2 regions of the Micrococcus cohnii genome follow, and region 1 is predicted to be linked to the other one. Evidence: predicted binding sites of a transcription regulator. Region 1 holds the regulator's gene; the other holds the start of a gene.
What was found. The regulator LexA, encoded in region 1, represses DNA repair genes until DNA is damaged. The targets are predictions, from matches to a motif close to TCGAACANNTGTTCGA.

Region 1 (4,412 bases):
GCCCTGCAGCATGCGATGGACCAGGAGGATCCGGTCGTCGTGGCCACGGCGACACTCGCACTGCAGGCGCAGATCATGCGCCGCGACGCACCGCGTCTGGTTGAGGCGCTGCGGGACGAGCTGCCGCGCGAGCCCGTGGTCGCGCTGGTCAAGGGGCGTGCGAACTACCTGTGTCGGCACAAGCTCGACGGCGGATACCCGGGCGACGAGGACGCCGAGACCCTGTTCACCACGGCCGATGACGGCGCCGTGGTGGACACGGTCGCGGACGGCGAGTCCGGGCCGTCGACTCCGCTGGGCCGAGAGGTGATGGCCCTGCGTTCGTGGGCAGAGACGACGGACACCGGTGACCGTGACGACCTGGAGCGCCCCGTCTCCGATCGAGCGTGGCGGCAGGTGTCGGTCTCGGCGGTCGACTGTCTCGGTGCGTCGACGTGCCCGGTCGCCGAGGAGTGCTTCTCCGAGCGGGCCCGGGCCGAGGCCGCCGATGCGGACGTCGTGGTGACCAACCACGCGATGCTGGCGTTGTCTGCCTTCGAGGGGCTGGCCGTGCTGCCCGAGTACTCTGCGGTGATCGTCGACGAGGCCCACGAGCTGCAGGACCGGGTCACCGGCGCCGTGACCGGCGTGCTCTCCGGCTCCATCGTGCTCGGGGCGGCCACATCGCTGCGGCGGCACGCGGCGGTCGCGGTCGAGGATCTCGTTTCGGCTGCTGCCGGCCTGGACGCCGCGTTCACGTCCGCGCCGTCGGGGCTGCTGCACGGGGGCGTTGACGAGGCGCAGGAGGCCGCGCTGAACGCCGTGCTCGCGGCGGCGCGCCAGTGCGTGTCCGATCTGGGCGGCGGGAAGGACGCCCAGGACGACGGCGGACGTCAGATGGCCCGCTCCCGGGTGATCGATGTGCTCGAGGTGACCGAGCGGATCCTCGCGGCCCGACCCGAGGCGGACTTCCCCGAGGTCGTGTGGGCGACGCGCCCGGGGCATTTCGAGCCGGGCACCGGGTGGGTTCCCGGCGATGAGGCTGATCCGCCACAGATCTACGTCGCACCGCTGTCGGTCGCCGGCAAGCTGCGCGAGGGTCTGTTCGGCCGCGCGACCACGGTGCTGACCTCGGCGACGTTGACGGTCGGCACGGGGGAGCGCCGGTTCGAGGCGGTGGCCGGTGACGTCGGCCTCAGCGGTCCCGATGCCCCGAGGTACACCGTGCTCGATGTGGGCAGTCCGTTCGACTACCCGCGGCAGGGTGTGCTCTACGTGGCCCGTCATCTGCCCAAACCGGGTCGCTTCGCCTCCGAGGAGTCGCTCGACGAACTCGAACGCATCCTGCAGGCCAGCGGCGGTGGCGTGCTCGGGCTGTTCTCATCGAAGCGAGCCGCCGAGGACGCGGCGGAGGCCATGCGGCAGCGGCTCGGGACCGAGCAGGAGATCCTGTGCCAGGGCGACGGAACGCTCTCCGCCCTGGTGTCCCGGTTCGCCCAGGAACCCGACACCTCGCTGTTCGGCACGATGAGCCTGTGGCAGGGCGTGGACGTCCCCGGCCCGTCGCTGCGGTGCGTGGTGATCGACCGGATCCCGTTCCCGCGTCCGGACGAGCCGCTCTCCGCCGCGCGCACCCGGGACGTCGCCCGGCGCGGCGGCAACGGGTTCATGGCTGTGTCGGCCACGCACGCCGCGATCCGTCTGGCCCAGGGCGTCGGTCGGCTCATCCGCTCGGTGGATGATCGGGGCGTCGTGGCGGTGCTGGACTCGCGCCTGGCGACCGAGCGCTACGGCGGGTTTCTCACCTCCGCCCTGCCGGACTTCTGGCGCACGACGGACCCGGCCGTCGTGTCCGGCGTGCTGCAGCGGCTGCACGCGAGCACCTGAGCTGAGCGCGGGCAAGAATGCGATGCCGCCCGTCGCCGCGGCAGTGAGCGGGTTCAGAGAGAGCGCAGCACCGTGACGACGCGACCCATGATGGTCGCGTGGTCGCCCATGATCGGTTCGTAGGCGGTGTTCTGCGGGAGCAGCCAGGTGTGGCCGTCGCGCTGCCGGAAGGTCTTGACCGTGGCCTCGTCGTCGAGCAGCGCGGCCACGACGTCACCGTTGGCGGCGGTGCTCTGCCGGCGCACGACCACCCAGTCGCCGTCACAGATCGCCGCGTCGACCATCGAGTCACCCGAGACTCGGAGCATGAACAGCTCGCCCTCGCCGGTCAGACGGCGCGGTAGCGGCATCACGTCCTCCACCTGCTGTTCGGCGAGGATCGGCCCGCCGGCGGCGATGCGGCCCACCCAGGGGACCGGCACCGAGTCCGCATCGTCCAGACCGGTGTGCCAGGTGGGCAGGGCCACCACCTCGGCGGCGTCGTCGCCGGGGCCCGAGCGGTCCGCGACGGACTGTGCCTCGGCCTCGGGCGGGCGGGGGGTCTCGGCGGCCGGCCGACCGGCCGCGGTGAGTGGGGTTCCGTCCGCGTCGAGCAACACCTCAAGCGCGCGGGGTCGGCCTGGATCTCGGCGGATGTAGCCGAATCGCTCGAGGCGGCTGAGCTGATGCTTGACCGAGGAGAGGGAGCCGAGCCCGGCCGCGTCACCGATCTCGCGCATGGACGGCGGGTACCCCTTGGCGGCGATCGACGACCGGATCGTTTCGAGGACCGCTGCCTGACGCGGGCTCAGAGCCGGGGTGTGGTCGGCGGCGTCGGGAGTCTCGTGCGGGGCCATGCGGTGTCCAATCGTCCTGCGGGGGCGTGGGTCATCCTGCGTGCCCGTGGCGGGCGGGGACGGGCCGGCCGGGGCTGCGCGGCAGACCTGGCCGTCTCGCGCCGTCCTTAACGTCTCGGGTGCGCCTGATGATCTGGGCCCTGCACGCGGCGCGCAGGGCGTCGGTCAAGCCCGCCGGAGCGGACGTGGTCGATGCCACGACGGTAGCTGACGGCACCGCTGGATTCAAAGATATGTTCGAAGAATCCATGGCGTGTCTCGAACGTGTGTGCTAGAAATGGGATCGAACGAATCGAACACCTGTTCGAATCATGCGCGTCCTCGCGGAGGGCTCCCCGCGACCTCCGGGTCGGGACAAGCGGAGTCCGGCGGGCGCGCACGGAGGGAAAGGCAGTCATCATGACGATCACTCACACCGCCGACATCACCGCTCTTGCCGCCCGTCTGCCGCGTCGTCTCGACCGGCCGACGAGCTCGGGGCGGAACGCCGTGCGCCTGAACCGGCGCGGCCGCTTCGTGCTGCGTGGGCTGCCGCTCATGCTTGCCATGGCCGCCCTCACGGCGTTCGCCCTGTCCGCGCTGAACATCGGGTTCTCGCCCGCAGCGGTCTCCGCCGCCGGATCGGGGGCCGAGCTCGAGAAGGTCGTGGTCTCTCCGGGGGACACACTGTGGGAGGTGGCCGCCGAGGCGGACCCGGACGCGGACCGGTACACCACCATGGAGCGCATCGCGCAGCTGAATGAGCTCGAGGGCGCCGAGCTGCAGCCGGGGACCGAGCTGTTCGTCCCGGCTGGCCGCTGACGTCTCGTCGTGACTTGTGGGTGTCGCCCGCTGCGCGGATTCCTACACTGACGCCATGGATGCACAGGCCACGAAGGCGGCACAGGCCGGGCAGTCGCCGACCGCGAACACACCGAACGACCCGGCATGTGCCGTGACGGTGCACAACGACGGCGGCGTGGCCCCGCTCGACCGGGTACGGCTCAGCGACCTGCCGTTACGGCAGGCCCTGCGCGGTCGCACGCCGTACGGAGCACCGCAGCTCGACGTGTCGGTGCGGCTCAACACCAATGAGAACACCCACCCCGTCCCGCCGGGCGTGGCTGAGGCCATCGCGCAGGCCGTGGGCGACATCGCCACGGGGCTCAACCGGTATCCGGACCGCGAGTTCACCGCGTTGCGCGAGGCGCTGGCCGACTATCTCGGGCACGGGCTCACTGCGGAGGCGGTCTGGGCCGCCAACGGCTCGAACGAGGTGCTGCAGCAGCTGTTGCAGGCGTTCGGCGGGCCGGGGCGTCGTCTGCTCGCGTTCCAGCCCTCATACTCCATGTATCCGCTGCTCGCCGAGGGCACACACACGCAGTTCGTCGACGCGGGGCGGGCCGACGACTTCACCCTGAGCGCCGAGCACGTGGCTGAGTCGATCACCCGGCACGCCCCGCACGTCGTCGTGCTCGCCTCGCCGAACAACCCGACGGGCACCGCGCTCGAGCTCGACGTGGTGGACGCCGCCTATCGCGCCGGGGAGCGGCTCGCCGTGGCAGGCGGACCGGCTCCGATGATCGTCGTCGACGAGGCCTACGCCGAGTTCGCCCGGCCAGGGACACCGTCGGCGCTGACGCTGCTGCCCGGTCGGCCCCGCCTCGTGGTCACCCGCACCATGTCCAAGGCGTTCGCGCTGGCCGGGGCGCGTCTGGGCTACCTCGCCGC
Region 2 (4,412 bases), 740 kb from region 1:
AGCAGAGAGCGCATCTGCACCGGGGAGGTGTGGGTGCGCAACAGCAGGTGCGCGTCGGCGGGCTCAACGAAGAAGGTGTCCTGCATCTCGCGGGCCGGGTGGTCCGGGGCGAAGTTCAGCGCGTCGAAGTTGAACCATTCCGACTCGAGCTCGGGCCCCTCCGCGATCTCCCAGCCCATGCCCACGAAGATGTCGCTCACGCGGTCCATCGTCAGGCTCAGAGGGTGGCGGGCTCCCACGCGGCGACGACGGACGAACGTCGTCACGTCGACGGTCTCCTCGTCGAGGATCTGCTGCGCCCGACGGGCCTCGAGCACCTCCGTGCGCGCGGCCAGGGCCTTGTTCACGCGGCCGCGGGCGGCGCCCATCGTCTTGCCGGCGGCGGCCTTCTGCTCCTTGGGCAGGGCACCGATCGCCTTGTTCGCCAGGGTCAACGGGGCCTTGTCCCCGGTGTGGGCCAGACGAGCGGCCTTGAGCTCGTCGAGGTCCTCGGCCTGCTCGACGGCGGCGAGCGCGGCCTCGACGGCGGCCTGGACGGCCTGCTCGTCGCTCGGCGAGATCTCGCCGCCCGACGCGGGCGCCCCGTTCTCTGTGCTGTGCGTCATTGCGGTGGAGCACATCCTTACGTGTGACGTGGTGGTATGACGTGCGCGGTCGTCGGCAAGTCTAATGTCCGGGCGGACGTGACTACCCTGATCTGCCATGGATGCCACGGACGCGCCCGACGCGGGCGACACCGACGTGACCGGCGGTCGGTCAGACCAGCCACAGGTGCACGGTTTGACGGTCGACTCACAGACGCGGTGTGTCCACTACCACGGGCCGACCGACGTCGTCGCTATGCGCCTGGCCTGCTGCGCGGGGTTCTGGCCGTGCCACGCCTGCCACGACGAGCAGGCCGACCATCCGATCCGGGTCGTGCCCCGAGAGGACGTCGGACTGCCTCGCGTGCTGTGCGGGGTGTGCCGACACGTGATGACCGTCGAGCAGTACCGCGGCGCGTCCCGGTGCCCGCGCTGCGCCGCTGAGTTCAACCGGCGCTGCGCGGCGCACGCCCACCTGTACTTCGAGACGGAGCCGGCGCCTGCGTCCGGCCAGGTCTAAGCCGAGAATCTCGGTTCCGAGCCGACGGACGGCCTGTCGCCGACCCGGCTCAGTGCAATGCACCGCCAGGGCGGTCGAGGTCCGCGGCCGGGTCGAGCGCGGCCTCGGCCACCAGCACGAGGGCGTGCGCGAGCTGCGCGGCCGGCAGCGAGGCGCAGTCCTGCGGCGCATGCGCCTCGTCCCACGGCACGTGCACGAAGCCGGCCCGGACCGCGGCGTCGGCGAGATCGAGCAGTTCATACAGCACGTTGTTGCACACGAAGCTGCCCGCGCTGAGCGAGAGGCGGGCCGGCACATCCGCCGCGTCTAGGCTCTGCAGCGCACGCTTGACGGGCAGGGTCGAGAACAGCGCGGGCGGCCCGTCCGCCCGCACCGGCTCGTCGACCGGCTGGGCCCCGTCGTTATCCGGGATTCGGGCGTCGCGCAGGTTGATGCCGACGCGCTCAAGCCGCACCTCCTGCGCGCCCCCGGCCAGGCCGCAGGCGACGACGACCCGCGGGCGGTGCTCCCGCAGGGCCGCCGCGAGGCGCGCACGGGTGCGAGCGAACACGCAGGGCAGCTCGAGCGCGAGCGCCGAGACGCCCCCGGCTCGCAGCTGGCGCGCGGCCGCCTCGGCCGCCGCGGCCGACGGGTTCGTGGCCGCGCCCCCGAAGGACTCGAAGCCGGTGAGCAGGACGTCAACGCCTCCGCTCACGGGCATCGCACACGCATCGTCCCGCAGCGCCGGGGACGCCGCGCCATGATTCTGATCACCGGTTGAGTGCATGGCCGCAGGGTAACCGAGCCGGCACCGCCGGCACGCCAACCGCCGCGGGCGGGGTCGGCCTGACGTGGACCTCGCGATGCCCGAGCATGGCATTGCCGCGCAATTCGAACATATGTTCTACTCCTGTCATGCGATGGCAGGCACAGACCCATGGGGCGCACGGCAGAGACGACGGCAACGACGCCGGTGCGCCCGCGTTGCCCGGGCTGCGTCATGCGGGGCTGAGCGAGGCGGGACGACGCGACGCCGAACGCCGCCGAACGGCCCGTACCCCGCAGTTCGCGGGGATGACCTTTCACGAGGTGCAGGCCCGCAGCGTGCTCAATCGCGTCCCCGAGGCCTCGGCAATGCCGTTCCGGTGGACCGTCAACCCGTATCGGGGCTGCACGCACGCGTGCCGCTACTGCTACGCGCGCAGCACTCACGAGTACCTGGACCTCGACGCCGGTGCGGACTTCGACCAACAGATCGTCGTGAAGACCAACGCGCCCGATGTGCTGCGTGCAGAACTGTCCCGCCCCACGTGGACACGCGAGAGTGTCGCACTGGGGACCAACACGGACCCCTACCAGCGCGCCGAAGGCCGCTACCGGCTCATGCCGGGCATCATCGCGGCGCTGGCGGACACGGGCACCCCGTTCTCGATCCTGACCAAGGGGACCCTGCTGGCCAGAGACGTGCCGGAGCTCGCCACCGCCGCCCGGTCGGTGCCGGTCGGCGTCGGCGTGTCACTGGCCACGCTGGACAGCCGACTGGCCGCCACGGTCGAACCCGGCACCCCGGCGCCGGCCGCCCGCCTCGCGCTGATCGAACGGCTGCGGACGGCGGGGGCGGACGTGCACGTCATGGCGATGCCTCTGCTGCCCTGGCTCAGCGACTCCGATGCCCAGCTCGACGCGCTGATGCGGGCGGTCCGTGCGGCGGGGGCGAGCTCCGTGCTCGCGGGCGCGCTGCACCTTCGACCCGGCGCACGCCAGTGGTATATGCAGTGGCTGCGGCACGAACACCCCCACCTCGTGGACGGCTACGAGCGGCTCTACGCACGCTCGAGCTACGCGCCCGCCTCGTACCGCTCGTCCCTGACCCGTCGGGCGCGCGCAGCCGCTGCGGCGCACGGCTTGCGCTGGGGCGGTGCACACCGCATCCGCTCCGACGACGCTCCCCCGCACGGGACGAGGGGTTCACACGCCGACGTCGCGACCACCCGAGCCGAACACCGACGCAGCGGGAGCTCGACATCGGCCTCAGCGCCTGCCCGCCAGGCGGCGCTGTTCTGAGTCTGCACCTCGTTCTGGGCCCCCACCTCGCCGACACCGGCTCGGCTCAGCCGCCAGGCAGCAGGTCCTGTGTTCCACTCTGGAGCAGGTCGAGCAGCGCGTCGACGATCGGCCGGTCCGCCGGGATCCAGTCGAGCGCGTGCAGAGCCGCCCGCTCCAACGGACACCACTCGAGCCGATCATGGTCCTGCAGCGGCGACGGCGCCGCCGAACCATCGGCCAGCACCGCCAGGAACACGTGCAGACGGCGCCCGTTGGCCAGCGGCCATCCCTCGCCTTCCGGGGCGGGCACCTCAGCGCCCAGGCGCACACGCACGCCGAGCTCCTCGGCCAGTTCACGGTGCAGCGCCGAGGCCGCGCCCTCCCCCGGCTCGACCTTGCCGCCCGGGAACTCCCACAGCCCTGCCAGAGCGGCCGGAGCCGAGCGGCGGCCGACCAGCATCCGGGCCGGTGCGGCCGCATCGTCCAGCACAGCCGCCCCCACGACGGCCCGCCGCTGTGCCCTCCGCTCTCCGACTGACCGGGCACCCTGCTCACCGGTCACGCCATGCGTCCTGTCGTCCATGCCCTCAACCCTACGAAATCCGGCATCCGGCAGCGCCCTCGCCGTCCCTAGACTTGGCGGGTGAGCGACCACAGCACCCACGGCCCCCTGACGGGCCCGATCAAGATCAGCACCGCCGACTCCCCTGACACAGTGGGGTCCGGTTCGCCGACGACCCGGCCCGAGCGGGGGCTGGGGCTGTTTCCGGCCATCGTGGCGCTCGCCCTGGGCAGCTTCGCGATCGGCACCACCGAGTTCACCATCATGGGACTGTTGCCGGAGGCGGTCGCCGACCTGGGCGTCGGCCTCGACGCCGGAAGCCACCTCATCTCGGTCTACGCGCTCGGAGTGGTCGTCGGCGCCCCGCTGCTCGCGGCCGGCCTGGCCCGGGTCGACCGTCGCCGCTCGTCCATCCTGCTGATGGTCCTGTTCCTGCTCGGCCACGTCGGCAGTCTCCTCGCCCCGGACATGTCCTCGATGATGCTCGCCCGCTTCATCTCGGGTCTGCCGCACGGCGCATTCTTCTCCACCGCGGCCCTGGCCGCGGCGCACCTGGCCGGGCCTGCGCGGCGCGGCCAGGCCATCGGCTGGGTCATGGCCGGCCTGTCGGCGGCGAATCTGCTCGGCGTTCCGGCGGCCACCGCCCTCGGGCAGACCGCCGGCTGGCGGTGGATGTTCGTCGTCGTGGCCGTCTGCGCGGCCGCGTGCATCGCGGCGACGG

Region 2: a site for LexA is predicted at 1,975-1,990, ahead of HDA30_RS05145 (Rv2578c family radical SAM protein). Genes of this name have one in related genera too.

What each region holds. Positions count from the first base shown of each region.
Region 1 is NZ_JACHNA010000001.1:401,411-405,822, forward strand. It holds gene HDA30_RS01875 (ATP-dependent DNA helicase) at 1-1,866, shown strand, start outside; gene lexA (transcriptional repressor LexA) at 1,920-2,702, opposite strand; gene HDA30_RS01885 (LysM peptidoglycan-binding domain-containing protein) at 3,102-3,503, shown strand; gene HDA30_RS01890 (histidinol-phosphate transaminase) at 3,559-4,412, shown strand, end outside.
Region 2 is NZ_JACHNA010000001.1:1,138,098-1,142,509, forward strand. It holds gene HDA30_RS05130 (phenylalanine--tRNA ligase subunit alpha) at 1-605, opposite strand, end outside; gene HDA30_RS05135 (CHY zinc finger protein) at 703-1,104, shown strand; gene HDA30_RS05140 (pyroglutamyl-peptidase I) at 1,154-1,870, opposite strand; gene HDA30_RS05145 (Rv2578c family radical SAM protein) at 1,999-3,147, shown strand; gene HDA30_RS05150 ((deoxy)nucleoside triphosphate pyrophosphohydrolase) at 3,194-3,712, opposite strand; gene HDA30_RS05155 (MFS transporter) at 3,773-4,412, shown strand, end outside.